3 regions of the Cupriavidus sp. F041 genome follow, and region 1 is predicted to be linked to each of the others. Evidence: predicted binding sites of a transcription regulator. Region 1 holds the regulator's gene; each other region holds the start of a gene.
The links. Region 1 encodes sigma-54, which starts transcription at its own class of promoters, with help from an activator protein. Its sites were predicted from a motif close to TGGCANGNAANCTGCTTT; they were not measured.

Region 1 (10,362 bases):
CTGCAACGCCCGCAGGTTCGGCATTGGCCGAAAGGGCCGCCTTGTCGATACGCATCGACAGCGGATGGCGCCGCCTCGTTTCCGAGTATCGCTGCACCAGCGCATCCGTATTGGCGGTCAGGAAAACCACCCGGACCTGGTGTTCGGAGGCTAGGTTGCGCAGCGTGCCGGGCAATTCGTCCAGCGATTCGCGGCTGCGGATGTCGGTAGCGACGCCAAGATGGGTGTAACCCTGGCTTGCGAGATAGTGAGCCAGCGCCGGAATAAACTGAGCCGGCAGGTTGTCAACGCAGTAGTAACCTGCGTCTTCCAGTACGTTCAAGGCAACGGATTTGCCGGAGCCGGAGATCCCGGTGATAAGTATGATGCGCATAGCATGACAAGCATAACATCAGGTGATGACGCCGTCATGACGGCGAGGCGCCAGCAAAAATGGCGAACCGAAGGGTTCGCCATGGCCGCATGGTAAGTGACGCGGAGGCTTTACTTGGAGAGGCACTCGCTCATGAAGGCTTTGCGCTCGTCGCCCTTCTTGCCGGTAGCGTCCTTGTTGCACGCCGTCATCTTTTCCTGCTGGCTGTTCTTGGCGGGAGCGGCGGCAGGTTTGTTGGACAGGCAGTCGCTCATGAAGGCCTTGCGCTCGTCGCCCTTCTTGCCGGCGGCCTGCGTATTGCAGGCCTTCATCTTGTCCTGTTGGGCATTTGTCGCCGCGGGCGCCGCCGGTGCTGCCGGTTTTGCGGAAGTTGCGGGTGCCGCGGGCGTTGCGGTTGCTGCGGGCGTTGCGGTTGCTGCGGCCGGTGCATTCTGGGCGAAGGCGCCGGTGGCGAAAAGCGGGGCTACCAGCACGCACATCGCGATCATTTTCTTCATGCTTGCTCTCCTGGCTGTGGAAAACTTCATGGCTGCTGGCCATGTCGGCACGGCAACTCGGGCTGGGTTCAATGCCCATTACTGCACAAAACGGCCTGTGCCCCAAACGCGTTGACGAGGGAAGAGCGGACGGATGTAATCAATTGAAAACAGCTCAGGCGCGGCGCTGGCTGCCTAGAGTAGCCGGCCCTGGCCTCGCGACGCCACATCGGCTTGCATTGCGGCGCGCTGGCGGTCCATGAAATCGCGCAGCGTGTCGATGCCGCGCAGGCGCAGGATGGTGTTGCGGACGGCGGCCTCGACCAGCACGGCGAGATTTCGGCCGGCCGCCACCTGGATCTTGACCATGTGGATGGGCAGGCCGAGCACATCCAGATACTGGGAATCAAGCGGCAGGCGTTCGAATTCGCCGTCGTTGCGGCGCACCAGTTGCACCACCAGTTTCAGCTTCATCTTCCGGCGCACCGCGGTCTCGCCAAAGATCGTCTTGATGTCGAGCAGGCCCAGGCCGCGCACTTCAAGCAGGTTTTGCAGCAGGGGCGGGCAGCGGCCTTCAATGAAATCGGGCCCGAGCCGGACAAAATCCACGGCATCGTCCGCCACCAGCCCATGTCCGCGTGAAATCAGCTCCAGGCCGAGTTCACTCTTGCCCAGGCCGGATTCACCCATCACCAGCACGCCCATGCCGAGGATGTCGAGGAATACGCCGTGCATGGTCACGCGCGGCGCGGAAATGCGCGACAGGTAGAGGCGCAGGTGATCGATCACCGCCGCCGAGGACACCGGCGTGGTGAACAAGGGCGTGGAGGAACGCGTGCAGCGCAGTTCCAGGTCGGGCGGCGGCTCCATGCCGTCGGCAATCACCAGGAAGGGCGGTTCCAGCAGGATCAGCTCACCCATCTGGCGCTTGCGCATCTCGTCGTCGAGACGCTGGTAATAAGTGATCTCGGGTTTGCCCAGGACCTGGATCCGGTTCGGGTGGATCAGGTTCAAGTGGCCGACGAGATCCGCCGCGGAAGTGGCTTCACGTGCGAACTCGACATCGAACGCCCGGTCGGCGCCCTCCAGGCCGGCTACCCAGGAGAGTTTGATATCGGCTGCGTTGTCGTCGAAGATCGACTGCGAGGTGACGCCAGTGAGTTCCATGCGGGTGCTTTCAGGAGCAAGCTTTCAGACAGCGGGGACAATTGCCCTGCTCGCCTGCGTAAAGATCGCCGAGGCCGGTCAGGGGTGCCATTGCGTCAGCAACTGGTGCACGTCATCGGGGGTGGGCAGGGTAGCCAGTCCTTCGCGCATCTCGCGGTCGGACAGCAGTTGGGCGATCTCCGAGAGAATCTCCAGATGCTGCTGGGTGGCCTGTTCGGGTACCAGCAGGAAGATCAGCAGCGCTACCGGCTTGCCGTCGGGAGATTCGAAGGGGATCGGCTCGGCCAGGCGCATGAAGGCAGCCAGTGGCTGCTTCAGTCCCTTGATGCGGCCATGCGGAATGGCAACCCCGGCGCCAAGACCAGTGGACCCCAGCGATTCGCGGGCGAACAGGTTGTCGGTCACGGTAGCGCGCGCCACGCCATGGTTGTTCTCGAAGAGGAGCCCGGCCTGTTCGAACACGCGCTTCTTGCTGGTGACGCTGACGTCGAGGTTGATGTTGCCGGGTGGCAGCAATTTAGCCAAACGATTCATGTGGAATGCGCAGGGTTTTCTAGTAAGCAGGCCCGGGGCCGGGAGGCGTCGCGCCGGGCAAAAAAGAAGAAAAAACCAAGGTCCGAAGTTTCACCGGGTGTCCCCCTGCCGGTGTCGGGCGTCTGGCCATTATAGAGCAGGCCCGCCCCCGCCTTGTGCATTGCAATACCCGATGCGCGGAAGCGGTGCCGCGTGCACGGAAAAATCGTTGAGGCTAAGAACTATGTATTGCACAGCATACACCGGTCCATATGCCTTGCGGAATCCCCCGCGTGGTCCCGGGCGAGCGCCAGGAACGAAAAAGCCGCGCTATGGGCGCGGCTTGATTCCGGTTTCAAGGGAGTGACACCGGCGGCCCGGTCTGTGGGCCACCAGGCACGGTCATTGCTGCATCTGCGATGCGGCCATCTGATACTTGACCGCTTCGCGGTCGTGGCTTTGCACGCGATCCTTATGGCGAATCACCTGCCGGTCGAGCTTGTCGACGAGCGCGTCGATAGCGGCATACAGGTCTTCATGATGCGCTTCGACAAAGATGTCCTTGCCCTTGAGATGTAGATTGATTTCCGCGTACTGCCGCCGGTCCTTTTCTTTTGTATTGTCGACAGAGAGCAGCACACTTACGCCAATGACTTGATCAAAATGCCTGACGATACGCTCCAGTTTCGTTTCCACGTACTCACGCAGCGGGGGCGTGATGTCCAAGTGGTGTCCACTGATCTTGAAGTTCATAGCGTTTCTCCTTCTGAAAGAGTTGCACCAGGCAGGCGATGCAACTCGGCTACAAAGTCTTACGGAGAGTAACTGCCGGAATCTTGAGCGCCTCGCGGTATTTGGCAACGGTACGCCGTGCCACTACGAAGCCTTGCTCGCCGAGCAATTCGGCAATCCGGCTGTCGGACAAGGGATTCCTGGCGTCTTCGGCTCCTATCAGTTGCTTGATCAACGCACGAATTGCCGTTGACGAGGCCGCGCCGCCGGTTTCTGTGGAAACGTGACTGCCGAAGAAATACTTCAGCTCGAAAGTCCCCATCGGCGTTGCCATGTATTTATTGGTAGTCACCCGAGAGATGGTGGACTCGTGTAAACCCAGTGTATCGGCAATCTCCCGCAAAACCAAGGGGCGCATCGCAATTTCACCGTGGGTGAAGAAGTTCTTTTGACGTTCGACAATTGCTTGTGCAACGCGCAATATCGTGTCGAACCTTTGCTGGATATTCTTGATCAACCAGCGTGCCTCCTGCAGTTTTTGCTGCAGTCCCGCGGCACCCGCATCGCCTTTTGCACCGCGCAATATCTGTGCGTACATGTCGTTGATACGTAGCCGCGGCATCACATCCGGATTGAGCTGCGCAATCCAGCCGCCATTCAGTTTTCGGACAAAAACATCGGGCACGACGAAGTCGGCTTCGGGACGGCTGTACGCATGGCCTGGATAAGGCGCCAGCGAGCGGATCAGTTCATGCGCCGACTTCAGTTCCGGCTCATCCACCTGCAACGCTTTTTTCAGGCGCGTGTAGTCGCGCACCGCGAGCAGTTCCAGGTGATTGGTGACAATGGTCAGCGCCAGGTCGCGCTGCGGATGCTTGAGGCGGCGCAATTGCAGCGCCAGGCATTCGGCCGCATTGCGTGCGCCGACACCAGGCGGATCGAAGCTTTGCAGCAGGGTAAGGACGGCCTGGATCTCGTCGACCTCGAATTCGAGTTCCTCCGGCAGTTCGCTGCAGATTTCCTCGAGCGAGGCGCTCAGGTAGCCGTCGTCGTCCAGCGACTCGACCAGGAAGATGGCCAGCCCCTTGTCGCGCAACGAAATTTTCAGCGGCGCGAGCTGTTCCATCAGATGTTCGCGCAGCGTGGGTTCGGCGTCGCGCAACTGCATCGGGGTCTTTTCGTCGTCGTCGCCTTGCGGGCGGCGGGCGAAGTCGTCGAGGCTCCAGTCGTTGCCGTAGTCCTCGTTGCTGTCGGAATAGCTGTCTTCGGCCTCGGGCGCGCCGTCGGGGCGGTTCTCGCTGGTGCCCTGGCCGTCGGCGGGCGCCGGCGCGGGAGCGCTCTGCATGTTGACCGAGCCGTCGGCCGCAACGCGCAACGGGCTGTCGAGCCAGTCGTTCTCGCGTTCGAGCAAAGGGTTCTCGGTCAGCGCCTGTTCCACTTCCTGCTGCAGTTCGAGCGTGGACAGTTGCAGCAGCCGGATCGACTGCTGGAGTTGCGGCGTAAGCGCGAGATGCTGCGAGAGGCGGAGCTGTAGCGACGGTTTCATGCGACCTATTTTATGCCCAACTTCCGTGCCGGTGGAACGGAAATTGCTATCGCTGATGACGCCGTGATCGTTGCAGGGTAAAAGGCGACACCGGGGCCACCTTGGGCACAAGGTCGCCGCAGCTGCCGCTTGCTGCCGTGCGCCGCGTTACATGCGGAAATTCTCGCCCAGGTAGACCTTGCGCACCGACTCGTTGGCGATGATGTCTTCAGGCCGGCCCGAGGCCAGCACAGCGCCTTCGCTGATGATGTAGGCGTGATCGCAGATGCCCAGCGTCTCGCGCACGTTGTGGTCGGTGATCAGCACGCCGATATTGCGCGCCTTGAGGAAGCTGACGATGCGCTGGATCTCGCCCACCGCGATCGGGTCGACGCCGGCGAAGGGCTCGTCGAGCAGGATGAAGCGGGGCGCCGAGGCCAGGGCGCGGGCGATTTCCACGCGGCGGCGTTCGCCGCCTGACAGTGAAAGCGCCGGATTGTCGCGCAGGTGGGCAATCTGGAGGTCATCGAGCAGCGTGTCCAGCCGGCGCTCGAGTTCGGCCTTGCCAAGTGGCTTGCCGTCCTGGATCTGCAATTCCAGCACCGCGCGGATGTTCTCCTGCACATTCAGCTTGCGGAACACCGAAGCTTCCTGCGGGAGGTAGGACAGGCCCATGCGTGCTCGTTCGTGAATGGCCAGGCCGCTGATGTGCTTGTCGTCGAGCACGATGTCGCCCTCGTCCAGCGCCACCAGTCCCACGATCATGTAGAAGGAGGTGGTCTTGCCCGCGCCGTTGGGCCCCAGCAGTCCGACCACCTCGCCGCTCTTTACGTCGAGGGACACATCCTTGACCACTGTGCGCGAGCCGTAGCGCTTTTTCAGGTGGCGCACGACCAGCGTGCTGCTGTCCTTCAGGGTGGCGGGCTGGGAGGGTGCGGTTTGGGTAACGGTCATGAAGGGTGAATCCGTGGATCGGGCGACGCGGCGGCGTCAGGGATTGACGGGGGCGGGCGCAGGCTTGAGCGGCAGCGGGGCGCCGGCGGCGCCGCTGGCGGGTTGCTCCTGGCGCGGCGACAACACGGCGCGCACGCGACCGGACGGGCTGCCCGCCGTCGCGTTCTCCGCGCCGCCGCTGGCGGTGTAGAACTCGTTGCGGCTGTCGTAGGTGATCACTGCGCCGCGGATCTCGTCGACCAGCTTGGCGCCGGCCAGCCGCGCCATGCGTGCGCGGCTGATCAGCTTGGACAACTCCTGCTTGCCGTCATACTCAATGCGGTCGCCCCAGCCGTCGATGTATTCGTCGACGTTGTCGCGTTTCTGGCGGATATAAGCCTGCTTGCCGCCCTTGGACGTAGCCACGGCGTACTGGTAGCCCTCGGGATCGGTGCGCACTTCGGCCGCGTCGGATTTCAGCACCATGGTGCCCTTGGTCAGCACCACGTTGCCAGTCAGCACATAAACCTGCTTGACGTCGTCATAGCTGGCGTTGTCGGCTTCCAGCACCAGCGGTTTCTCGCGGTCGGCTTTCTCCGCGCTGGCGGGCGCGGCCAGCGTGAGGCCGAGGACGGCTGCCAGCGTCAGCAAAGCGGCCGTGCTGCGGCGGCGACAGGACGATGTCGTCAGGAATGAATTCATGTTGGCGTGATGGCGGTTGGCGCGGACGGCTGTGGCCCGCGGGCGGCTTCGTTTCCTGGCGGCTGTTTCCGGGCAAAGCGGGCAGGGCTGCGCGGGCGGCACCCGCCTGGGTACCGTTTGCGCCCGCTCGCCTGGCCAGCACTGCTTCGCTTCATCTGGCAACAGCCTCTCGGGTCTTTGTTATCTGGGCTACTTCGCGGGACTCGCCGGCGGACCCGTAATAATGGTGCCGCGTACGTTACCCAGCAATTGTACTTCGCGGGTGACATTGTTGAAGATCAGCCCGTTTGCCGTCATCACCGACGGGCCGCGGGTCAGCTTGACGGCTTTATCGGTCTTCACGATGTCATCATTGATCAGCACCTGGAAGTACTCCGAGGCGGCTGTCATCCGGGGATCCTTGGCCGGGTCCGGCCCTTGGGCGCGCACGATAAAGGCATTGCCGAACAGGTCGATCACCGAGCCTTCCGCGTTCATCGTGCCGCGATCGGAGTGGCCCGTGACGGGCGGCCGGTCGATTTCGTATGCCCGCATGGCCGGACGCGTCACTTCGTAGGTCTGGTCATCCTCGAAGTGGATCATCTTGTCGCCGGTGAACCGCATCTTGGTGTTGCCGTCCTCGGCCAGTTCGGTGGCGGAGAAGCGGATCATGTAGTAATCGGGCTCATGCTTCTTGCCCACCGGCCCGGTGGCGGCTTCTTTCGGGGAATTGACCTGCACCAGCCAGAAAGTGCTGCCCGCCACTAGCGCCATCAACAGCAGCGGCAAGGCGCGCATTCCTAGCCGGCTCAGGGAGGACAGGATATCCCGCATAGTTTGTGCGTGCCCTCAGATGACCTTGGCGCGGGTCAGGTCGTGGATGTGCAGGGCACCGACCAGGCGCTGGTCGGCATCGACCACCAGCATCTGGTTGATGCGGTTCGCCTCCATGACCTGCACGGCTTCCACCGCCAGCTGGTCCGGCCCCACCGTATGCGGCGAGCGGTGCATCACCTCGCTGATGGGCACGGTCTTCCAGTCGCGAGGGGTTTCCAGCAGGCGGCGCAGGTCGCCGTCGGTGAAGACGCCGATCAGGCGGTCGTCCGGATCCACCACCGCAGTCATGGCCATGCCCTTGCGGGTGATTTCCATCAGGGCCTGCGCCAGCGGCGTGCTTTCGCGTACCTTGGGCACCGCGTTGCCGCTGCGCATGACGTCGCGCACATGGGTCAGCAGCTTGCGCCCGAGCGCGCCGCCCGGATGCGAGCGGGCAAAGTCTTCCTCGCCGAAGCCGCGCGCGTCCAGCACCGCCACCGCTAGCGCATCGCCCATCGCCAGCGCGGCGGTGGTGCTGGCGGTGGGGGCCAGGTTAAGCGGGCAGGCCTCTTTCTCCACTCCGGCGTTGAGGTGGGCGTCGGCCAGCTTGGCCAGCGTGGAGGCGGGGTTGCCGGTCACGGAGATCAGCTTGGCGCCGATGCGCTTGACGATTGGCACGATCGACAGCAGTTCGGCGGTCTCTCCGGAATTGGAAAAGGCAATCAGCACATCGTCGCGCGTGACCATGCCCAGGTCGCCATGGCTGGCCTCGGCCGGGTGCACGAAAAAGGCCGGCGTGCCGGTCGATGCCAGCGTGGCCGCGACCTTGCGGCCGATGTGTCCCGACTTGCCGATGCCCGACACGACGACGCGTCCGCTGCAATTCAGAGTGAGTTGCACGGCCTGCGCAAATTCGCCGTCCAGGCGGCCCGCGAGGGCGGCGACGGCATCGGCTTCGATCTGGAGGGTCTCGCGAGCGAGCCGAAGTGCTCGATCCGCATTGAAATTAGCTATCATGGCGACGAAGTATACCAACGAATGCGATGGCGCTTGGGCTGTTCCTGGGATCGGGCGGCCGGGGCGGCTGCCGTGCTTGCCGCAATCCGCCGGCAGGGCCGCCCGAGCCGGGTTGTCCTGGCCCGGTGGTGGCGTACCCTGATCCTTCCGATGCACTCTCCGCTGGACCTGACCCTTGTGCTGCTGGCCGCCGCCGTGTTCGGCGTGGTCGCCTTTCGCATGCTGCAATTGCCGCCGATGCTGGGGTACCTGGTCGTCGGCATCCTGATCGGGCCGCACGCGCTCGGCCTGGCCAGCGATACCGCGCAGACCAAATACCTGGCCGAGTTTGGCGTGGTCTTTTTGATGTTCTCGATCGGGCTGGAGTTCAGCCTGGGCAAGCTCAAAGCCATGAAACGGCAGGTATTCGGCCTGGGCGGCTCGCAGGTGGTGCTGTCGCTGCTGGTGGTGATACCGGCGAGCTGGGCGTTCAACTGGCTGTTTCCGCTGTCCTGGCAGGCTTCGGTGGCGCTGGGCGGCGCGCTGGCCATGTCGTCCACCGCGATCGTCTCCAAGATGCTGTCGGAGCGGCTGGAGCTGGAAAGCGAGCACGGGCGCAATATCATCAGCATCCTGCTGTTCCAGGACCTGGCGGTGGTGCCGCTGCTGATCGTGATTCCGGCGCTGTCGCGCGAACCCGGCGACATGGCGATGGCGCTCGGCCTGGCCACGGTCAAGATCGTGGCGGCCCTGAGCCTGATCTTTTTTGTCGGCAAGCGGGTCATGAGCCGCTGGTTCCATGTGGTGGCGGCGCGCCGGTCGCAGGAACTGTTCATGCTCAACCTGCTGCTGGTCACGCTGGGCATGGCGGCGCTGACCGAGCGGCTGGGCCTGTCGATGGCGCTGGGGGCCTTCATCGCCGGCATGCTGATCTCCGAGACGCCGTACCGCCATCAGGTGGAGGAGGACATCAAGCCCTTCCGCGATGTGCTGCTGGGGCTGTTCTTCGTCACCATCGGCATGTTGCTCAATATTCACGTGGTGCTGGATCACCTGTGGCTGGTGCTGGTGTTGCTGATCGTGCCGATCATCTTCAAGCTGCTGCTGATCGCCGGCCTGGCGCGCCTATTCGGCTCGCGCCAGGGGGTAGCGATCCGCACCGGCCTGGGGCTGGCGCAGGCTGGCGAGTTCGGTTTCGTGCTGCTTAACCAGATCGACGGCCTGAACCTAGTCGATCCGGTGCTGATCCAGGTCATCCTGGCCTCCATGCTGCTGTCGATGCTGGCGGCGCCGTTCCTGATCCAGTACAGCGACGCCATCGTGCTGCGCTTTGCCGCCAACGAATGGCTGATGCAGTCGCTCAATATGACGCGCATCGCGGCGCAGAGCCTGCAGACCGAAAAGCACGCCATCATCTGCGGCTTCGGCCGCAGCGGCCAGAACCTGGCGCATATGCTGGAGCGGGAGGGCATCACCTACGTGGCGCTCGACCTTGACCCGGATCGGGTGCGCGAGGCCGCCGCCGCGGGCGACACGGTGGTGTACGGCGACGCGGGCCGGCGCGAGGCGCTGATCGCGGCGGGCCTGCATCGGGCGGCTGCCTTGATCGTCACTTATAACAACACGCCCTCCGCCCTCAAGGTGCTGCACCACGTGCAGGAGCTGGAGCCGGCGCTCCCCGTCATCGTGCGTACCATGGACGACTCGGAGCTCGACATCTTGCAGAAGGCGGGCGCCACCGAGGTGGTGCCGGAAAGCATCGAGGGCAGCCTGATGCTGGCCTCGCACGCCCTGGTGCTGCTGGGTGTGCCGATGCGGCGGGTGGTGCGCGGCGTGCAGCAGGCGCGCGATGCGCGCTACAGCCTGCTGAGGGGCTACTTCCACGGACGCGACGACGAGGAGGATATGGTCGAGCGTGAGTCGGTGCGGCTGCAGTCGGTCTCGCTCGGCCCCGAGGCCACGGCGATAGGGCGGCGGCTGGGCGCGCTAGGGCTGGACCGCATCGGGGTGGAGGTGACGGCGGTGCGCCGACGCGGCATCCGCGCGTTCGATCCGCAGCCGGAAACCGTGCTGGAGCCGGGCGATATCGTGGTGCTGCGCGGGCAGCCCGAGGCGCTGGAGGCGGCCGAGCAGCGCATGCTGGCCGGTTG
Region 2 (10,362 bases), on a different contig from region 1:
CCAGGTACTCCAGTTCTTCTGATCCTGCGACCCCTCGAAATCGAGGTTGTCCGCGCCGACGTTGATGCGATACCACTTGAGCACATCGTCCAGCGAGGCGCCGCCGCAATTGCCCTGGTAGATCTGGTGCACGGGCAGCCAGGCCTGGGCGTACTTCTGCGGCTCGCCGTCGAAGATGTCCTTGCAGCCATCCGAGCAGAAGTGGAACTGCATGCCGTGGTAGGTGCTCTCGCGGTAGCAGGTCTGGGTGGGATCGTCAGGCTCCGAGAACACCATCGGGATCTGGCAGGTCTGGCACAGCATGGGCAGCGTTCCGTTATAGAAGCGCTCGCCTTCCTGTTGGCGTTCCAGCCAGTAGTCGAGACGCGGCTTGTAGTAGCGCGCGAAGGTGTCGGGATACTTCTCCGTCAGCCAGGCCATTTCGTCCTGCTTGGGCACCCAGGTATGGAAGCCGGCCGCGGCGGCGTAGTTGTAGAAGGTGCCCCAGGCCTCGTGGGTGATGCGGTCCTTGGTCTTGGTGGCTACCTCGTGGTACTTGGGCATGCGCAGGCCGTAGCGCTCCAGGTCCTTGAACAGCGCGCCGCCGGCCTGCTCGAAGTACATCTCCCAGGCTTCGGCCCACGACATCACGCGCTTGGGCAGCATGTAGTCCATCATCATGCCGACCAGCGTGAGCAGGCGGAAACCGCGCCAGAACCATTTGTCCAGCCACTTCTGCAGGATCGGGATATTGTCCGGGTCCTGCTGGCACAGGAACTTCACCACCTCCAGGCCCAGCGTCATATGGCGCGATTCGTCGGACTGCGCGGAGAAGCCGAACGTCACCGTAGCCATGTCGCCGTTGTAGGCCGCGCCCGACATGAAGGGCATGAACAGCAGGTTGGTCAGCACGTACTCGAAGGAGAACGAGATCGCGGTGATGAACTCGAACGGCCCGGCGCTCATGGCGTCCTCGAAATAGGACTTGGGCACGGACAGGTACCAGACCCGGTCGTGCATGTGCTGCCACTCGCCGAAGCCGTTGAAATACTTGTTGTAGACCGACAGCGTATGCATCTGGGTCTGGGCATGACGCAGTTCGTCGATCGACTGCATCTGCGCCGCGACCCGCGCACCGGCGCCGCGGAAGTGCCGCCCGAGATGGGCGTAGCCGCGGTGCGCCGCGTATTCCAGCGGGGTCACGCCGGTCAGGAACAGGCGCAGCGCATTCAGGTAGCGCGGGTCCGAGACGTTCAGGTGGCCGTTGTTCTGCACGAAGGAGTCGATGATGGCGTACAGCTTGCGCTCCTTCTCAGACTGGTATTTCCAGTAGGCGTCCATGGTCATGCGGAACGGGTCTTCCCACTTGTCCCAGTCGTGGATCTTGATGCCCTCGTACTTGTCGTAGGGAAAGACCTTGTCCATCGGCTCGTAGGTGGTTTCCCAGCCGAGGTCGCGGGTCATCGTCGCGTACTTTTCCCGCAGGTTCAGCTTCTTGCGTGCGTCCATGGTGTTCTGTCTCCGTTTGTCTTTGCTGTTGGCTGGCCGTCTCAGGCGTTCCAGTGCAGGGTGAAGGCGTCGTCGTCTTCGTCGATATTTCCCGACAGCGAAATCAGGTTCAGGTGGATCTCCTGCAGGTCCCACTCGCGGCCGAGCTTTTCCGACACCAGTTCGCGCACGATGGTCAGGTGGCCCGGCGCATCGATCTTCACCATGGCGGGAAACTGCGACACCACGGCGTGCGGGTTGGCCTCGGTGATGGCTTCGATGATGGGACGGGTGTCGTCGTTGCTTTGCAGCGCGATATAGACGTTGGCGGTCATGGCGGGCTCCTCAGGCGGCAAGGCCAAGCTTGTTCAGGCGTACGTCGAACTGCTCCAGGCACAGCACGACCACCTGCTCGCCACCTTCGCCCAGCAAGGTGTCGGCCACCGGCACCAGCGCCTCGGCCACCTGCGCGCGCGCGGCGCGAGCCCAGCCGGACAGCAGCACGCGGTTGGCGTCGGATTCGGCGGCGGCGGTCTGCACCACCGAGTCGACCCAGCGCGCATGCTCTTCGCGCCAGTCGTTCATGAACTCGGTCAGCACCGCCAGCCCGGTGCCGCAGGCGCGGACGATGGCGGCGTCGGCGTGCTGGTACACCATCGGGTAAAGCAGGCCGTCGAGCACCAGATTCTGGGTGACGAAGGTCTCGAACCAGTCCTCGATCACGAAGCTGCGCTCGACCATCCGGCGCATCGGCTGCCACGCGCCGTTCTCCATCCAGGCCACCTTGGCGCGCTCCAGCGCCACGCCGGTATTGCCGTCGAGCAACATGCCGATGCGCGTCAGGTACTGGGCGATGCCGAGACGGTCCATCGCGCAGTAGGTACAGGCCTGCGTGATGGCCGTGCCCCAGCCGTAGTCGGCGCAATAGAAGTTGTTCATGTTGGCGCCCCACTCCACATGGCGCAGCGGCAGCAGGCCGTCCGCCAGGCGGTCTTGCCATTCGGCGGGCAGCGCCTGCAGCAAGCCGCGCTTTTCCACGAAGGCGAAGCTCTTCTCGGTGGCGTCCTGCTGGCGGCCGCGCGCCGTCACGTAAGCGCCGTAGAAGTACTGGCGCGGGTCCTTGAGCGCGTACCAGTCTTTCATCACGATGGCCGTGCGGCGCTTGTCGTAGATCTCGTACTGCGGATCCCAGGTCGGGCGGTAGTGGAAGTTGACCTCCGACTGCACGTCGTAGGTTGCCTCCTGGTAGCGCGAGGCGGGCTTGTCGCCGAAGCGGCGGGCCACGTGGCCGTAGGTCTGGCGCAGTGGCTGGATCTGCTGGGTCTTGATGTCGACTTGCATCGCTTTGGTCTCCTGGGTCTTGCTGTTTTCTATTTGGGGGGAACGGGTGCGCGCGGCCTGGCGTGCTCAGTCGCCCTGGCCGGCCACCGGAGTTTCCGGGGGCAGGAAGCGCACGTGGTTGACGCTGCAGAAAGCCTCGAACATCGGCTCGGGCATGATCAGCTCGACGTTGAGCTCCGGGTCGGACACGCTGAAGGCGAACTGTACGAAGCCTTCGGGTGTGCGGCCGCCGACGCGGACGTAGCGGGGCGTGGCTTCAAACAAGGGGACCGACTGGTTGAACATGGCGCTGCTCCTTCGCTTGGCTTGTATGGCCTCTATTGCGAAGAGCGTGCCAGCGGGTGCAAATCACGACGGCACAAGGGGCCCTGGGAATCTTGCCGGACCGGCTTGCGCGTTTACCCGAAGCGATGCCCGCGCCACAGCTCTCTCAATTGATGAAGATGGCGGCGACATTTGATCAATTGATCAAATGTCGCGCCGGGCGGTGGTTTGCGGGAGTCGGCGGAATCGCGCGGCGCTGCAGCAGTGATGGGGACGGGGGGAGGTTAGAGGTAGGAGGGGGAAGGGATTGCAGGCGCATGCGGCGCAACAACCGGGTTGGTCACTTGCCTGGGGTGTGGATTGCTGACTGCATCAAATGATTAAATGGCTTTTGGGTAGTGGCTGGTGGGTGGCGCTGTTCGTTTGAGCGGCGTTGGTTTTTGCACCCAACAGCCGTACGACGTCCCGCTGTTGGGGTGGTCGGTGTTTTTTTGGGCGGCGATGGTTATTGCACCCAAAAGCCATACGACATCCCCCTGCGGGGGACGCCGGTCACTCTTCTTTGCCTCGGCGTAACTATTCAGCAGCCGGGGATAGGCGAAGGTGGGCAGCCAGAGAAGGTGCAGGTCAAAGCCGTGAAGAGCTCACGCTGCTGCTTGCGCAGCGTGGCGAGGTAAGAGCGGATGGTGCAAAACGCCTGCAGCCCATGTATGACGCGGAAGCCTCCGGAGATCTTCTGTTTGAGCTTGGGCATGCGGATATCCCGTTCGGCTTGGTTGTTATCGAACGGCACACGATGATCGGCGATGAAGCGCCACACCTCGGTCGCATATCGCTGGAGGCGAGCCAGCAGGTTGTAGGCGAAGGACTGTTTGGTCTTGCCGCGCGGGTCCAGGGCTGGATTCCGTGCCTGCGCAGGATTGTCCTGCTGTCCCTGCGCGATCAGCGCCTCAGCGCGGCGCCGGTAGTCGGCCAGGCGTGCTGGCGCCAGGCTGGTGTTGCCCCGCGTCAGATTGTCGTCGGCTTCGCGCTTGGCCTGGCGTAGCAGGGTGATCATGTCCTGAGCCCAGGTCTGTTGGGTGGTCTCCCAAATGTAGATGAGTTCGCGCAGATGATGCGCGTTGCACAGCGCGTGCTGGCACGCGTAGTCGGCATAAGGGCGCCAGCCGTCATGCACGGCCACACCGTCGAAGGCAGGCAAGATGTTGAAGCTATCCAATGCCTCTTTGCCACGCTTGGCGTGCGGGCCATACCAGGTCAGCCATATTGTCGAAGCGCTATGCAGCCACTGCTGCTTGCGCCCAACCCGCATGCCTGTCTCATCAAAGTGCACCACCGGCTCGGCCAGGATCGCTTGACGGATCTGATCAATTGCCGGTGCTAGCGCGCCGGCAGCCTCGTTGATGAAGTTTTGAATGGTGCCCGTGCTCACCGGCAGATCGAACAGATCTCGCAGGGCTTGTGCTGTACGGTCGATCGGCACTTGCTGGTACTGCGTCAGATAGACCCCCGCGGCTTTGACCCGAGGGCCATACTGCGCCGCCTGGCTGACCCCGCTCGGGAACTGGCTGGTATGGGTCTTGCCACAGCGGCACTGGGCAACTTGCACACGATGCTCGATCACTTCAAAGCGGATCGCGGGCAGATCAAACACTTGGCGGCCTTGCGGCAGCACGGTGACCTGATCTGCCGCAATGGCACTGCCGCAGACGTCGCAGCGCTCGGGCACCGGGTGCGTCACCGTGTGATCAGGGTCCTGCACCCGCTTGAGCGTCCTGCCCGGATGGCCGGGCTGACCACCCGGCGGGTTCGTGCCCGGCTCGCGCAGCGACTTCGGCTTGCGCTTCAGGCCGTCGGTCGAAGGCGGCTTGCTGGAGTTGTGGCTATCCTTCTCCAGCTTCGCCTCAAGCGCATTCAGCCGCGTCACCAGCTCAATGATGAGCGCGTCCTTCTGCTCTGGCGTCAGGTCGTTGAGGCTGGGGATCTTCGTCATGCGTAGCACTATGAAGCACTTCGCATCGGTTTACAACATCTGCTGAATAGTTACGCCTCGGCAAAGAAGACTAACGAGCTTGCCAAGCCCATGCCTGTGCCCGGCGTTCGCGAAGAAACGACTATAAAGGGGAGCGGCAGCGCTGCGATGACCGACAAGCCATTGGTGCGAGCTCGCGGCGATCGGCCTCGCTGCTGGGTGAGCCCGCTAACGAGCCTGCTCCGGGAATCGTCGGCGACAGTGGCGAGCGGCGTGAGCCGCATCCCGTTTGAGAGATCGAGTCGAATTCGACGCTTCCCATGGCGCTGCCGTTCATCAACGAGGATGGAGCAAGCCATGGCAATGCGCAAGCGAGACGACGAGGTGTTCCCGAACGCGGCGGGGATCGATATCGGGGCGTCGAGCCACTGGGTGGCCGTGCCGCGGCATCTGGCCGAGCAAGCTGGCTGCGAGCCGGTTCGCGAAGTCGGCGCGATGACGGACGACCTCAACGCCATGGCCAACTGGCTGCTGGCATGCGGGGTGGACACGGTGGCACTGGAGTCGACCGGGGTGTACTGGATCCCGGTGTACGAAGTGCTGGAGCAACGCGGGCTGAAGGTCTGGCTGGTCGATGCGCGGCAGATGAAGTACGTGCCCGGACGCAAGAGCGACGTGCAAGACTGCCAATGGCTGCAGAAGCTGATGAGCCTGGGGTTGCTGCGGGCGGCCTGGCGTCCCGGCGACGAGGTCTGTGTCGTGCGCGCGGTGGCCCGCCAACGCGAGGTGCTGCTCATCGAGCAGGCCAGTTGGGTGCAGCGCATGCAAAAGGCACTGGTGCAGATGAACCTGCAGCTCACCGAGGTGCTCAGCGACGTGATGGGCATGACCGGGCAGGCCATCATCCGCGCCATCGTGGCCGGCGAGCGCGACCCGAAGGTACTGGCCCGGCACCGTCACAGCCGCGTCAAGGCCAGCGCCGAGGAAGTCACCCGGGCGCTGACGGGTAACTGGCGCGAAGAGCATCTGTTTGTACTCGCTCAGGCGCTGGCCATGTACGACCACATTGCGCGGCATCTGGCCGAGTGCGATACGAGGCTGCAGGCCTTGCTGGGCAAGTTGGGCCACAGCAAGATCGACGTGGGCAAAGTCCCCCGAGCCGGCAGCAAGCTGCGTGCCGAATTCGATGTCTGCCAGGTCATGGCCAACTGGGCGGGCGTGGACCTCACGCGCATCAATGGGCTGGGCGCGACTGCGGTGCTGAAGATCCTCTCGGAGATCGGCCCGGACCTCAGCCGCTTCGCCAATGTCAAGCACTTCTGTTCGTGGCTGGGCCTGTGCCCCGGCACCAAGATCAGCGGTGGCAAGGTGCTGGCCTCGGGCACCAAGCGCTCGGCGAACCGGGCGCGCCAGGCATTGAAGTTGGCCGCCATGAGTCTGTCGCACAGCGACTCGGCGCTCGGCGCGTTCTACCGCCGGCTGTGCGCCCGCATGGACAAACCGCGTGCCAATACCGCTGTCGCCCATAAACTTGCGCGGATGGTGTACTTCATGCTGACCCGCGGCGAGGCCTTCGTCGACCAGGGCCAGCAGCACTATGAAGAGCAGCAGCGCCAGCGCAGTATTGCCGCCCTCAAACGCCGTGCCGCGGCCCTCGGGTTTCAGGTCAATCCGGTAGAGGTGGCCGCATGAACACAGCCACCTTCACTTCTGTTTCTCATGAGGGTCAGCAGCACTATGAAGAGCAGCAGCGCCAGCGCAGTATTGCCGCCCTCAAACGCCGTGCCGCGGCCCTCGGGTTTCAGGTCAATCCGGTAGAGGTGGCCGCATGAACACAGCCACCTTCACTTCTGTTTCTCATGAGCCAAAGGCCATCGTCGCTCAAAAAAACACCGACCACCCCAACAGTGGGACGTCGTACAGCTGTTGGGTGCAAAAACCAACACCAATCAAAGGAGCAGCGACCAACCCCACCCCAAATTACCCCCCCTCCCCCCCCCCGCCCCCCCCGCGTCTTCCACCGATACGCCAACTGCGGCCGCGTAATCCCCAACAACCGCGCCGCCTGACTCATATTACCGTTGGCGCGTTGCATCGCCGCTTCCATCAACACAGTCTCGACATCGCCCAGCGCGAGCTGCTGCTCCGCCATATGGTCGAGCAGCCCGTGCACCGCCGCTTCGCGCAGTTCCGGCAGCGTGCCCCTGACGCCCAGGCGCGGCGCGGTGTCCATCACCTGCGGCGCGCTGCTGGGCAGGAACAAGTGGTCCGCGGAAATCTGCCCGCCGTTGCTGGCCAGGATCACGCCGCGCTCGATCACGTTTTCCAGTTCGCGGACATTGCCCGGCCAGTCGTAGCGCCTTAGTTCCGCCAATGCGCGGTCGGTGATGCCGACGATCTTCTTGCCGTGGCGCGCGCCGTAGCGGGCAACGAAGCGCTCTACCAGCAGGCGGATATCGTCGAGGCGCTCGCGCAGCGGCGGGATGGTGACGGGATAGACGTTGAGCCGGTAGTACAGGTCCTTGCGGAAGGTCCCTTGCTTCACGGCTTCGGCCAGGTCTACGTTGGTGGCGGCCACCAGCCGTACGTCTACCTTGCGCGGCTCGGTACCGCCCACCCGCTCCACCTCGCCTTCCTGCAACACCCGCAGCAGCTTGGACTGCGCCGACGCCGACAGCTCGCCCAGTTCGTCCAGGAACAGCGTGCCGCCATGCGCCCGCTCGAAGCGGCCGGGGCGCGACTGGTGGGCGCCGGTGAAGGCGCCCTTCTCCACGCCGAACAGCTCGGCTTCGATCAGTTCATCGGGGATCGCCGCGCAATTGACGGCGATAAAAGGCTTGTCAGCCCGCGCGCTGACCGCGTGCAGCGCTTGCGCGAAGCGCTCTTTGCCGACGCCGGTCTCGCCCAGCAGCAGCACCGTCACATGGCTTGCGGCGGCGCGCTGCAACAGGCCCCAGGCAGCGCGGAACCCGGGCGCGCTGCCCACCAGATCGGCGGGCTTGCCGTTGTTGCGCTGCAGGGCGCGCAGGTGCTCGACCTCGCTTTGCAGCTCCAGGATGGTCTCGATCACCGGGTCGGGCTGGTAGAGCTTCAGCACCTCGGCGCCGTCCTCCCACGCTTCCGGCGGCTTGCCGACGATGCGGCAGTGATCGTGGCCGCAGGCGATGCACTCCACCTCGCGGTAGAGGATGGTGCGGCCCATCAGGGCCGAGGTATAGCCCGTGGCGTAGCCGATCTGCATCCAGCAGGCCGGCTCGTCGACGATACCGAACAGCTGGCGGTGAACGTCGCCTTCGAAGGAGTCCTCCCACAGGAATTCGCCGTCGTAGATGCCGGCGGCGATGTCGATATCCACCTTGACCGGGGTCACGCGCACCACGCCTTCGATGGTGTGCAGGCAGGGCCCGATCTCCAGCAGGCCGAAGTCGCTGTCGCCGGGGCGCAGCTTCTTGGCCAGCTCCGCGTCGCGCATGCCGGAATGGAAGCCCATGCGCATGAACAAGCCCCGCGCGCGCTCCATGCCCAGGGTATCCACCAATTCCTTGCGCAACGCGCCCAGCGCGCCGGTGTGGATCAGGATCATGCGCTGCTCGTCCAGCCAGATGGAGCCCTCCTCCATGGCAAAGCGCAGGCGCCGCGCGAGATTGGCCAGGCCATCGCGCATGGTGGCCGAAAACTTGTCGGTTGAACTGCTCATTGTCTCCTCTCTTGGCGGCCTCGAAATCTTGGCGCGCACGTGCTTTTTCTGGCACTGTATGCACATTATGTGCCATCGGCGCCCTCCGCCCGCGGCAGACGCCTGTCGCGCAGGCGAAATGTCGCCTATGCTTCCTTTACTGGATTCCCCTGCGCTTTCGCACTGCACCACAGACCATGGAAAAAACCGCATTTGTCTTTGCCGGCGGCGGCAGCCTCGGCGCCGTCGAGGCCGGCATGCTGCGCGAGCTGGTGGCGTGGGGCATCAAGCCCGACTTCGTCGTCGGCGCCTCCGCCGGCGCCATCAACGGCGCCTACTATGCCTGCAACCCGCACGTGGCCGGCACTACCCAGCTGGAAACGCTCTGGCGCGGCTTGCGCCGCGCCGAGGTCATGCCGTGGTCGTGGCGCAGCCTGTTCGGCATGTTGCGCGGGCAGCGCGCCCATCTGGTCGACTCCGCCGCGCTGAAGCGCCTGCTGTCCCGCCATTTCGGCGACATTCCGCTGGAGCGCGCCGAACTGCCGCTTTATGTGGTCGCCACCGACATGCAGACCGGCGCGGAGGTAGTGCTGTCCTCCGGCAGCCTGGTCCAGTCGGTGCTGGCCAGCGCCGCCATCCCCGGCGTGTTCCCGCCGGTGGCGCTGGGCGGGCGGCAACTGATCGACGGCGGCGTGGCCAATAACACGCCGATCTCCACCGCCATCCGCCTGGGCGCCACGCGCGTGGTGGTGCTGCCCGCGGGCTTTGCCTGCGCGGCGCGGCGCGAGCCGCGCGGCCCCATCGACCATGCCTTCAATGCGCTGTCGCTGCTGGTCGCGCGCCAGCTGGTACAGGACCTGGAGCGCTGGGCGGACCACGCGCATATCTCGGTGGTCCCGCCCTTGTGCCCGCTCGACGTCTCCCCGTACGACTACACGCAGTGCGGCACGCTCATCGACCGCGCGGCCGCCGCCACACTGGCATGGCTCAACGCCGACGGGCTCAGCAGCCGGCATATCCCCGGCGCGCTGCACCCGCATTCGCACGACGAAGCCAACCCGAGTTGCGACTTCGATCCGAACCAGGCGGCGCAGCACGAGCACGGCCAGCACAAGTCCCACGCCGGCCACACCCACGCTTCCGCCTCGCCGTAAGCCGGCTTCCGCACTGGCGAATTGCGTGCACGGCAAATCCCGCGAATGATGCGGGATCTCTACTTCCCGGATGGCAGGCACATGAGCGCAATTCTCGAAGGCATCAAGATACTCGACCTGACGCGCGTGGTAGCGGGCCCGTGGGCCACGCAGAACCTGGCCGACATGGGAGCCACCGTCTACAAGATCGAGAAACCCGGCGACGGCGACGACACCCGCAAGATGGGCCCGTTCCTCACCGACGCGCAAGGCGCGGCCACCAACGACTCCGCCTTCTACCTCGCCTGCAACCGCGGCAAGCAGTCGCTCACCATCGATATATCCAAACCCGAAGGCGCCGAGCTGGTACGGCAACTGGCCGCGCGCTGCGATGTGGTGGTGGAGAACTACAAGGCCGGCAGCCTGAAGAAATATGGGCTCGACTATGAGTCCATCCGCGCGCTGCGCCCCGATGTGATCTATTGCTCAGTCACCGGTTTCGGCCCCGA
Region 3 (10,362 bases), on a different contig from region 1:
TGGAGGTGAAGTCGCGCCTGTTCATGCGCGAGAACGTCACCAAGCTTGGCCTGGCGCCGCTGACCAGCATGTACCTCTTTGGCGAGAACCAGCCTTCGGCGGTGCAGGACTACCGGCCCGAGGTGCATGACTCCGACGGTCTTTCGGTGCAGCTCGGCACAGGCGAATGGCTGTGGCGGCCGCTGAGCAACCCCAAGCGCCTGCTGGTGACCTCGTTCGCGGCGACCAATCCGCAGGGCTTCGGCCTGATGCAGCGCGACCGCAATTTTGGCAACTATCAGGAAATCGGCGCGTGGTACGAGCGCCGCCCGAGCGCCTGGGTGGAGCCCAAGGGCAACTGGGGTTCGGGCCGGGTCGAGCTGGTGCAGATCCCGACCCCGGACGAGACCAACGACAACATCGTGGCGTACTGGGTGCCCGACAACCCACCTAAGCCCAAACAAGCTTTCGATTTCGAATATCGCCTGCTGTGGCAGAAGGACGGCGAAAAACAGCCGCCGCTGTCGTGGGTGACACAAACGCGGCGTGGCCAGGGGCTGAGCCGCAAGCAGGACGACACCAGTTTTTCGCTGGTGGTGGATTTTGAAGGCCCAGTCTTCAAGAAACTGGCTGCGGATACCCGGATCGATCCGGTGATCTCGGCCGACAGCAACGGGGAGCTGCTGAACACTTCGACGCAGCGCAATGAGGCAACCGGCGGCTGGCGCATGATGATGGTCGTGCGCCGCAAAGACGAAAACAAACCGGTCGAATTGCGCGGCTATCTTCGCAACGGCAATACAACCCTATCCGAGACGTGGAGCTACATCTTACCCCCAGGCTAAAGCAGCGCGCGGCCCCGGCGGCATGCGAGCGCTATCTCGATCGCGTGCCGGTCTCCCCAGACCTGCGCCGCGAGCTTCTCAACAATGTCGCTGGCAGCGATGGCGCGGACCCCGGGTCGGCCATTCATTCGCTGCAGCAAAAACTCGCGGCTAAAGACGCCGGCCAGTCGCCGGCGGGCGCTGCCTACGGTTCAGTAGGGCGTCGCCTCAATCTCGCGTACGGCGCCCCGCAAGCGGCGGGCGAGCCCCTGGTGCAACGCCGTGCCGATGGCACCGTGCATATCGACACCGGCCCGGCTCCCGAGCGCGCCTCGATGGTGCCGCGGGCCTGGCCCCCGCACATCGTCACCGGTTTCCTTCGCAACCTGGGCCGGCGCGTGCTTGGCCGCCCGCCCGTGCCCGAAACCTGGGACACCTTGCATGATGGTCCCGACGCCGAGGGTAAGTGGCATCCCGCGGGCGCGCATCGCCGCTGGGTGCTGCTTGGCCTCGTGGCCGGGCAGACCGCACTGGCCACCTACTTCATGACAAAGGTGCTGCCTTATCACGGCACCGACCCGCTTGAGATCGCCGTACTGGCGCTCTTCGCTATCCTGTTCTCGTGGGTGTCCGCGGGTTTCTGGACCGCGATGATGGGTTTCCTTGTGCTGGCCAAGGGCGGCGACCGCCATCTGATTTCGCGTTCGGCAGCGGTGGACGGACCCATCGCGGAGGAGGCGCGCACGGCAGTCATCATGCCGATCTGCAACGAGGACGTGAACCGGGTCTTCGCCGGGCTGCGCGCGACCTATGAGTCGATGGAGCGCACCGGCGAACTGGCGCGCTTCGATTTCTTCGTGCTGTCCGACAGCGGCGACCCGGACCTGCGTACCGCCGAGACCGATGCGTGGATGGAAACCTGCCGCGCGGTCAATGGCTTTGGCCGAATCTTCTATCGCTGGCGCCGTCACCGCGTCAAGCGCAAGACCGGCAACGTGGCCGACTTCTGCCGCCGCTGGGGCAGTGCGTATCGCTATATGGTGGTGCTAGACGCCGATAGCGTGATGAGCGGCGAATGCCTGACCACGCTGGTCAAGCTGATGGAAGGCAACCCCGGCGCCGGCATCATCCAGACCGCACCGCTGGCAGTGGGGCGCGAGACCATGTATGCGCGGGTGCAGCAGTTCTCCACGCGCGTGTACGGTCCGCTGTTCACCGCAGGACTGCACTATTGGCAGCTTGGCGAATCGCATTACTGGGGCCACAACGCCATCATCCGCATCCAGCCCTTCATGGAGCACTGCGCGCTGGCGCCGTTGCCCGGCAAGGGGCCGCTGGCGGGGGAAATCCTGTCGCACGATTTCGTCGAGGCCGCCCTGATGCGCAGGGCCGGGTGGGGCGTGTGGATTGCCTATGATCTCGAGGGCTCCTACGAGGAACTGCCGCCGAACCTGCTTGACGAGGTCAAGCGCGATCGCCGCTGGTGCCAGGGCAACCTGATGAACTTCCGCCTGTGGATGAAGCAGGGCTTCCACGCGGTGCACCGCGCCGTGTTCCTCACTGGCGTGATGGCTTATCTGTCGGCGCCGTTGTGGTTTCTGTTCCTGGTGCTGTCCACCATCATGCTGGCCAAGCACGCACTGGTACCGCCGGAGTATTTCACGCAGCCTTACCAGTTGTTCCCGACCTGGCCCGAGTGGCATCCGGAAAAGGCGCTGGCCCTGTTCTCGGCTACCGCCACGCTGCTGTTCCTGCCCAAGGTCGCCAGCGTGCTGCTGCTGATGAAAGACTCGCGCAACTATGGCGGGCCGCTGCGCCTGGTGGCTTCGATGCTGATCGAGGTGGTGATGTCGGCCTTGCTGGCCCCCGTCCGGATGCTGTTCCACACCAAGTTCGTGGCGGCGGCATACAGCGGTTGGGGGATTACCTGGAAATCGCCTCCGCGCGAGGATGCGGAGACGACCTGGGGCGAAGCATTTCGCCGTCATGGCATGCACACCTTGCTAGGGCTTGCATGGGGCGGAGTGGTGCTGTGGCTGGATCCAAATTTTGTCTGGTGGCTGCTGCCGATCGTCGGCTCGCTGGCCTTCTCGATTCCGCTCTCGGTGTGGCTGTCGCGGGTTTCGTTTGGCCGTGCGCTGCGCCGCGCCAGGCTGTTCGTGACGCCGGAGGAGGCCACGCCGCCGCGCGAAATGGCCGCCATGCAGAAGCACGTCGAGGCCGCGGGCGAACCGCCGGCATTTATCGATGCAGTGGTCGACCCCGTGACCAACGCATTGATGTGCGCCACCGGCTCGCCCCGCGTGGTACAGCCGCAGGCCACGCAACAGGAACATGCCGCGCTGGTGCACCAGGCCCTCACCGCCGGGCCAGACGGCCTCAGCGCTGCCGAAAAGCACCTGCTGCTGGGCGATCCCTTTGCGCTGGCCAGTCTGCATGAACTGGTCTGGGGTTCGCCGCTGGCGCATTCGGGATGGAAGGAAACCCGTGTGTTGCCCCGGCGCGCTGCCAATGTGGTGCCGCTGCGGCCGCGGCTTGCCTGAGTCTTGCCAGAGGAGCGGGCGCCCGCAACGGGCGCCCACCGACCCCGGCACTCCCGGGTGTCGCGGCAAGGAAATCAAATGGTTTAGCGCAGCGCCGAAGAGCAGATGGGCGCGTTGATGTAGACGTCGCCCACGCGGCGCTCGCCCCGCTCGTTGCGCGTCATATAGCGGAACATCATGCTGATGCCCAGCTTGGTCAGGATTTCCACATCCCGGTTGGCGCAGATATTGCGCTGCAGGGGCGCGGCATAGCTGAGCTCGAAGCTGGCGAGGTCCAGCATGGGGCCTCGATACTTGGTCAGCTCAAGCTGGAACAGGATGTGTTTGCCCGGTACCGACTGGCAGCGGCGCAGGCGCGTCTCGCCATCGATTTCGATGGGCAGCGCATCGTTGAGTTGTCGGCAGGCACGCGACAGTATGTTGTCCGGCCGCGCGGTGTTGCGCAGCAATTCCGGTACGCCCGCTGCGCCGGTGTTCTGGCCAGTGGCCGCGCCCTTGAGCATTTGCGCCAGCGCATCGGCTTCGTCCACAACGACGGGTGCGGAGGCTGCGGCCCTGACTGGCGGCGTTGCCGCGCGCGCTTGCTGCGCCCACGGCAAACCGGCCGCGCCGGCGGCCAGGGTAAGTAAGACAGAAAGCAGTGCGTATCTTGTTCTCATGCAGGAAAACGTTGCCGGAAGCCGTTTCGGTGGCCGGGCTTCCGCGGTGCGTCGGGCTGCGCGATCGTCCGCCCGGGGCGGCCGACAGGCTGGCATTGTACCCTTGGCGTTACTGCGGTTGAAAGCCACGCACTCCTCCGATCCGCGGCGAAGCGAAGCCCGTTGCCGCCGGCATGTCCCGGCACCGTCGGGCCTATCATCACAGTTGCGCGCTTCCAGGCGGACGCGCGCCTGCATCATCGCCGCGCGGCGTGTCGAGTACGCGGCTTGTTACGCTATGCAACAATTACGCCTCTTACCGCTCCCGCGCCGCTCGCGTCGCTGACGCATCGGCGCAGGTGGCCATTCCGGCCGCCCCGTTGTTCCTCAGGATGTTTCGATGACTCGCTCCGCCCGCGCGCCACAGTCCGCGCGTTTCCCGCTTTGGCTCCTGGTATGCGCTTCGCTCACTGCGCTGGCGCCCCTTTCGATTGATATGTACCTGCCGAGCTTCCCTGCGCTGGCCGGCGATCTTGGGGTCGATATCGGGCGCGTGCAACTCACGCTGGGAACCTTCCTGGTGGGACTGGCGGTGGGCCAGGCCTTCTATGGCCCGATCAGCGACCGCTTTGGCCGCAAGCCGCCGCTGTACATTGGCCTGCTGTCCTATGCGCTCGCAGCGGCCGGATGCGCGCTCGCGCGCGACGTCGAGGCGCTGATGCTGTGGCGCTTCTTGCAGGCCCTGGGCGGCTGTGCGGGCATGGTAATGGCCCGTGCCGTGATCCGCGACCGGCTGGAGGCGCACGAATCCGCGCGCGCCTTCTCCTCGCTGATGCTGGTGATGGGCCTGGCGCCGATCCTGGCACCCATCATTGGCGGGGCCGTGCTCGCGGCCTTCGGCTGGCGCGCCATCTTCTGGCTGCTTTGCGCCAGCAGCCTGTTGATCCTGTGGGTGGTCCACCGGTACATGGAAGAATCGCTCGACACCGTCAATGCCATGCCACTGCGCCTTGGCCGCGTACTCGCCAACTACGGCGAGCTGCTGCGAGACCGGGGCTTCGTCGGCTATTCGCTGTCTGCCGGCTGTGCGCAAGCGGGGATGTTCGCCTATATTGCGGGGTCGCCGTTCGTGCTGATCGAGTTGCATGGCATCGATCCCTCTTATTACGGCTTCGTATTCGGCGCCAACGCGTTGGGCTTGATTGGCATGTCGCAACTTAACGCGCGCCTGGTGCGCAACCGCACGCTTGACCAGGTGCTAGGCGGCGCCCTGGTTGCGCCGTGCGCGGCAGGCCTGGCGTTGGCTGCCGCGGTGCTGGCCGGCCTGGCGCCGTTGCCGGTGCTGCTGGCCGGATTCTTTGTGTTTATCGCCAGCCTTGGATGCATCCTGCCGAACGCCTCGGCCCTGGCCATGGCGGAGCAGGGCCAGCGGGCCGGCACGGCGTCCGCGTTGATGGGGACGCTGCAATTCGGGCTGGGCACCCTGGCCGGCGCCGCGGTCAGCTTCTGGCGCGACGGCAGTGCATTGCCGCTGGCGGTAGTCATGGGTATTTGCGGTACCGGTGCGGTACTGATGCGCGTCTTCGGCCGTTCAGGCAAGCCGGCGCACAGCGCCGGCTGACTGCTGCCGCCGTAGCGTAGCGGGACGGCCTGGTTCCGCGCTTCCGGCTCCTCCCTTCGTGGCACGGTTACGTGGCCGCGCTGTTTTGCAGCACCACCAGCTGGGCTGGCATCGGCGCGGAGAATCCGGCCTCGCCAAAGCTCTCGCGGATCACGCGGTTGGTGTCGAAATACACCTGCCAGTAATGATCGGTATGGCAGTATGGACGCACGGCAAGGACGGGGCCGACCAGGTTGAATTCGAGAATCTCCACGTCGGGCGGCGGTTCGGTCAGCACGTTGGGCAGTGCGGCCATGCGTTCCTTGAGCAGCGCGGCGGCGGCGACGTGGTCGGTACTGCCGGCTAGCTGCGCCTTGAGTTCAACGCGGCGGTAGGCGTTGGCGCTGAAGTTCTGGATGGTGTCCGCGAAAATCTTGTTGTTGCCGATCACGGTCAGGACATTGTCCGGCGTATCCAGCGTGGTGCAGAACAAGCCGATCTCCCTGACCGTGCCGGTGATTCCACCCACCGTGACGAAATCGCCGACCTTGAATGGCCTCAGCACCACGAGGAAAGCTCCCGCGGCAAAGTTGGACATCAAGCCCGACCAGGCCATGCCGATGGCAACGCCGGCCGCGGCGATCAGCGCGGCGAAGGTGGTGGTCTGGATGCCGAAATAGCCCAGGATGCCGATCACCAGCACGACATTGAGCGTGACCGTGACGATGGACCCGACGTAACGCAGCAAGGTCGGATCGACCTTCTGCTTGGCCAGCGCCCCCTGCACCAGCCGCACCACGAAATGAATCAGCGACCGGCCGACCACCCAGAAGGCGAGGGCAGCAAGTATCTTGATCCCGAATTCGGTCGCATAGGCGATCACTACGTCCTGAAGCTTCTGCAGCGTTGTAGCATCCATCGCGGTTCTCCCTTGCTGGCTCGGCAGGTACACGGGCAACGAACATCATGCAGCGGATTCCCGGGCGCATCGGGGGCGAGACGCGAGTGCGGGCAACGCATTATTGCTACGCCGCGTGCGGAAGTTCAAGCACAAAATGGCCGCCACGGGCGCAGCGCGCCACTGGCGGCCAAAGGCCGGGGATCCGCAGCAGCGGATGGCGCAGGGGGCAAGCCCCCTGCGCGCCGCGGCTTACCAGTTGGTTTCGCGCTCCGGCGTGGCGGAGATGCGATGCAAGGACAGGTCCGCGCCGTTGTATTCCGATTCGGCATCGAGCCGGATGCCGACCAGCTTCTTCAATGTGCCGTAGACCACGGTGCCGCCCACCAGGGCGATGACAATGCCAAGCAGCGTGCCGATCGTCTGCGCGCCCAGGGAGACGCCACCGATGCCGCCCAGCGCCTGGCTGCCAAAGATACCGGCGGCAATGCCGCCCCAGGCGCCGCACAGCCCATGCAACGGCCAGACGCCCAGCACGTCGTCGATATGCCATTTGTTCTGGGCCAGCGTAAACAGGTAAACAAACAGCGCGCCGGCGATGGCCCCGGTCACCAGCGCACCCAGCGGATGCATCAGGTCCGAGCCCGCGCAGACCGCCACCAGGCCGGCAAGCGGGCCGTTATAGGCAAAGCCGGGGTCGTTGCGGCCCGCCGCCCAGGCGGCCAGGGTACCGCCCGCCATGGCCATCAGGGAATTGATGGCGACAAGCCCGCTGATCTTGTCGACGGTCTGCGCGCTCATGACATTGAAGCCGAACCACCCCACCGCCAGCACCCAGGCGCCCAACGCCAGGAAAGGGATATTGGAGGGCGGGTGGGCGCTGATGCGGCCGTCTTTCTGGTAGCGTCCGCGGCGCGCGCCCAGCAACAGGATTGCCGGCAGCGCGATCCAGCCGCCCATGGCGTGGACCACGACGGAGCCGGCGAAGTCGTGGAATGGCACGCCCGCGACGGAGGTGATCCAGTCTTGCACGCCGAACCGGTTGTTCCAGGCGATGCCTTCGAAGAAGGGATACACAAGGCCAACCAGGACGAAGGTTGCCACCAGTTGCGGATTGAAACGCGAGCGCTCGGCAATCCCGCCGGAAATAATGGCGGGAATGGCGGCCGCAAAGGTTGCCAGGAAAAAGAACTTCACCAGTTCATAGCCGCTTCGTTGCGCCAGTTCATGGGCGCTGGTAAAGAATTCGACCCCATACGCCACGGTGTAGCCGATGAAGAAATAGGCGATGGTGGAAATGGCGAAATCCACCAATATCTTGACCAGGGCGTTGACCTGGTTCTTCTTGCGCACCGTGCCTAACTCAAGAAACGCAAAGCCCGCGTGCATAGCGAGCACCATGATCGCCCCCAGCAGGATGAACAGGGCGTCGGTGCCGCTTTTCCAATTGTCCATACATTCCTCATGCTCAAAATGGGAGCACTGGTATGCAAAAAGCATTCCAGTGTGGGGCATCCTGGCGGGGAATCTGCACCGTGTTGGGTGCTTTTGCACCGGATTGTCGCGCCTGCGGGGGCTGTCCCGGTGATAACAGCGAGGGCGATCGCCTTGCGGTCCCTATGGCGACAGACAAAAGCCTGCGCCAAAATGATGCATCGCATTGATTTGGGGCGTAGCCCCTTACAACCATGCACCATAATGGGATATTGCAGCGCTCTTGCCCAGAACCAGGGCATGCCGCCGCCTGTGATCCTCGCATCGCACCGGCGGTGGTAGCGAGCCGACGAAGCAAAGCCGCATCGCGCAGCAAGGGATGCGCGTTGCCCGTACGCGCGTTCGAATTCTTCCTAGCGTCAGCGAGCGCATTTGAAACGGCGGAAAAGGGGGGGTAAATTCCCCGCAAAGGCGCTTGACTCAAGGATTTGCGGCTTTTTTCGTTGCATTGGTGCCACTGGGGATTGCCCAATGCGCAAAGCGCGGATTAGACTGCGCCGATCGGTAATTTGCCGCGTGGCAGACACTCCGATCAAGACGACCAACAAGGGAAATCAGCCATGAATAAAGGTGAACTGGTATCTGCCATCGCCGCGGACGCCGAATTGAGCAATGCAGCGGCAGAGCGCGCACTGAATGCGGCTCTGGACAACATTAAGAAGGCAGTTGCCAAGGGTGATTCAGTAACGCTGGTGGGTTTCGGCAGCTTCAGCTCCGGCAAGCGCGCCGCGCGGACCGGCCGCAATCCGCGTACTGGCGAGACCATCAAGATTCCGGCCGCAAAGACGGTCAAGTTCTCTGCCGGCCAAGGGTTCAAGGACGCTGTGAACAAGAAGAAGTAAGCAGTCTGCGCCTTGAGCGCTGATACGAAGGCGGCCCGAAAGGCCGCTTTTTTGTTGGCACCGGGGTGCGCCGGGACGTGCTCCGCCACAAGGCACGGGGCCCGTTCCGGGTTAAACTGCCGATCGTCGGCACCAGCCTTTCGACCCGCTTCGTGGGTCCGCCCGGCCGCTTCCAGATTCCGGATTTCATCATGAACGACCTGTCCCACCAGCTTTCCATGACCGTGCTGATGACGCCGGACATGGCCAATTTCTCCGGCAATGTGCACGGCGGCACCATCCTCAAGTATCTCGACATGGTGGCTTATGCCTGTGCCAGCCGCTACGCGGGGCGCTATGTCGTGACCTTGTCGGTGGACCAGGTCGTATTTCGCCAGCCCATCCACGTGGGAGAACTGGTGACCTTCCTGGCAGCAGTCAATTTCACCGGGCGCAGCTCCATGGAGATCGGCATCAAGGTCATCACCGAGAACATCCGCAGCAAGCTCGTGCGCCATACCAATAGCTGCTATTTCACCATGGTGGCGGTGGACGATAATGGCGCCCCGGCCGAGGTGCCGGCGCTGGTGCCGCGCGACGAGGTCGAGCGCCAGCGCTTTGCCGCGGCCCAGCTGCGCCGCCAGCTTCGCCAGGAAATGGAAAAACGGCACGACGAAATCACGGGCAAGGTGCCCTGAGGTGGAAGGGGCACGCATGCATACCAGCCTGATGCGCCTGCTAGCGGCGCTGGCGCTGCTGGCGCCGGCCGCGCATGCCGAGGAGATCGGCAGCGTGAGCACCAATTTCCGCATGACCGGCTCCGACAAGGTGGTGATCGAGGCTTATGACGATCCGATGGTGCAGGGCGTGACGTGCTATGTCTCGCGTGCCCGCACCGGTGGCATCAAGGGATCGCTGGGCATGGCCGAAGATCCGCCCGAAAGCTCGATCGCCTGCCGCCAGGTCGGGCCGATCACGTTCAAGGGCCCGCTGCGCCAGCAGGACAATGTATTTTCCGAACGCATGTCGATCCTGTTCAAGACCTTGCACGTGGTGCGCACGGTCGACCGCAAGCGCAATACCCTGGTCTACCTGACCTACTCGGACCGTATCGTTTCCGGCAGCCCGCAGAACAGCGTGACCGCGGTGCCGGTGGCGGCGGAAACGCCGATTCCGGTCAAATAGCCTGCAACCAAGAATCCCATCCGGAGAAGACAGCATGAGTCAGCAAGGCAAGGTAGCGCTGGTCACGGGCGCCGCCCGTGGCATCGGCAAGGCGGTGGCGCAGGCGCTGCTGGTGGCGGGCTACCGGGTGGTGTTCGCCGGGCGTACCGCCGAGCCGCTCCAGGCGCTGGCCGCGCAAGCCCGGGCCGATGGCCATACGGCGCTGGCGGTGCAGTGCGATGTCAGCAATCCGGCTTCGGTGGATCACCTGTTCGCGCAGGTCCGCGAACAGTTCGGCCGGCTCGACGTGCTGTTCAACAATGCCGGCATCAATGCGCCGGCGGTGTCGATCGACGAGTTGTCGGTGGAGCAATGGAAGGCGGTGCTGGACACCAACCTGA

Region 2: ACZY0R_RS03150 (phenol hydroxylase subunit) is a predicted target of sigma-54. The motif match lies at 3,128-3,145, and genes of this name have one in related genera.
Region 3: ACZY0R_RS16935 (ammonium transporter) is a predicted target of sigma-54. The motif match lies at 7,969-7,986, and genes of this name have one in related genera.

The regions. Positions count from the first base shown of each region.
Region 1 is NZ_JBVASY010000002.1:104,374-114,735, forward strand. Features, by position in the region: gene rapZ (RNase adapter RapZ) at 1-373, opposite strand, end outside; gene ACZY0R_RS17500 (PsiF family protein) at 484-870, opposite strand; gene hprK (HPr(Ser) kinase/phosphatase) at 1,045-2,016, opposite strand; gene ptsN (PTS IIA-like nitrogen regulatory protein PtsN) at 2,095-2,550, opposite strand; gene hpf (ribosome hibernation-promoting factor, HPF/YfiA family) at 2,932-3,282, opposite strand; gene ACZY0R_RS17520 (RNA polymerase factor sigma-54) at 3,332-4,807, opposite strand; gene lptB (LPS export ABC transporter ATP-binding protein) at 4,955-5,740, opposite strand; gene lptA (lipopolysaccharide transport periplasmic protein LptA) at 5,777-6,421, opposite strand; gene lptC (LPS export ABC transporter periplasmic protein LptC) at 6,611-7,234, opposite strand; gene ACZY0R_RS17540 (KpsF/GutQ family sugar-phosphate isomerase) at 7,250-8,233, opposite strand; gene ACZY0R_RS17545 (monovalent cation:proton antiporter family protein) at 8,384-10,362, shown strand, end outside.
Region 2 is NZ_JBVASY010000001.1:687,857-698,218, forward strand. Features, by position in the region: gene ACZY0R_RS03135 (aromatic/alkene/methane monooxygenase hydroxylase/oxygenase subunit alpha) at 1-1,488, opposite strand, end outside; gene ACZY0R_RS03140 (MmoB/DmpM family protein) at 1,530-1,802, opposite strand; gene ACZY0R_RS03145 (aromatic/alkene monooxygenase hydroxylase subunit beta) at 1,813-2,808, opposite strand; gene ACZY0R_RS03150 (phenol hydroxylase subunit) at 2,875-3,093, opposite strand; gene tnpC (IS66 family transposase) at 3,653-5,065, opposite strand; gene ACZY0R_RS03160 (IS110 family RNA-guided transposase) at 5,402-6,736, shown strand; gene ACZY0R_RS03165 (hypothetical protein) at 6,733-6,876, shown strand; partial or broken gene poxR (phenol degradation transcriptional regulator PoxR) at 7,041-8,741, opposite strand; gene ACZY0R_RS03175 (patatin-like phospholipase family protein) at 8,918-9,874, shown strand; gene ACZY0R_RS03180 (CaiB/BaiF CoA transferase family protein) at 9,956-10,362, shown strand, end outside.
Region 3 is NZ_JBVASY010000001.1:3,669,102-3,679,463, forward strand. Features, by position in the region: gene ACZY0R_RS16910 (glucan biosynthesis protein G) at 1-824, shown strand, start outside; gene mdoH (glucans biosynthesis glucosyltransferase MdoH) at 797-3,346, shown strand; gene ACZY0R_RS16920 (hypothetical protein) at 3,430-4,005, opposite strand; gene ACZY0R_RS16925 (Bcr/CflA family multidrug efflux MFS transporter) at 4,385-5,605, shown strand; gene ACZY0R_RS16930 (mechanosensitive ion channel family protein) at 5,673-6,503, opposite strand; gene ACZY0R_RS16935 (ammonium transporter) at 6,735-7,937, opposite strand; gene ACZY0R_RS16940 (HU family DNA-binding protein) at 8,537-8,818, shown strand; gene ACZY0R_RS16945 (acyl-CoA thioesterase) at 9,010-9,495, shown strand; gene ACZY0R_RS16950 (CreA family protein) at 9,512-9,982, shown strand; gene ACZY0R_RS16955 (SDR family oxidoreductase) at 10,017-10,362, shown strand, end outside.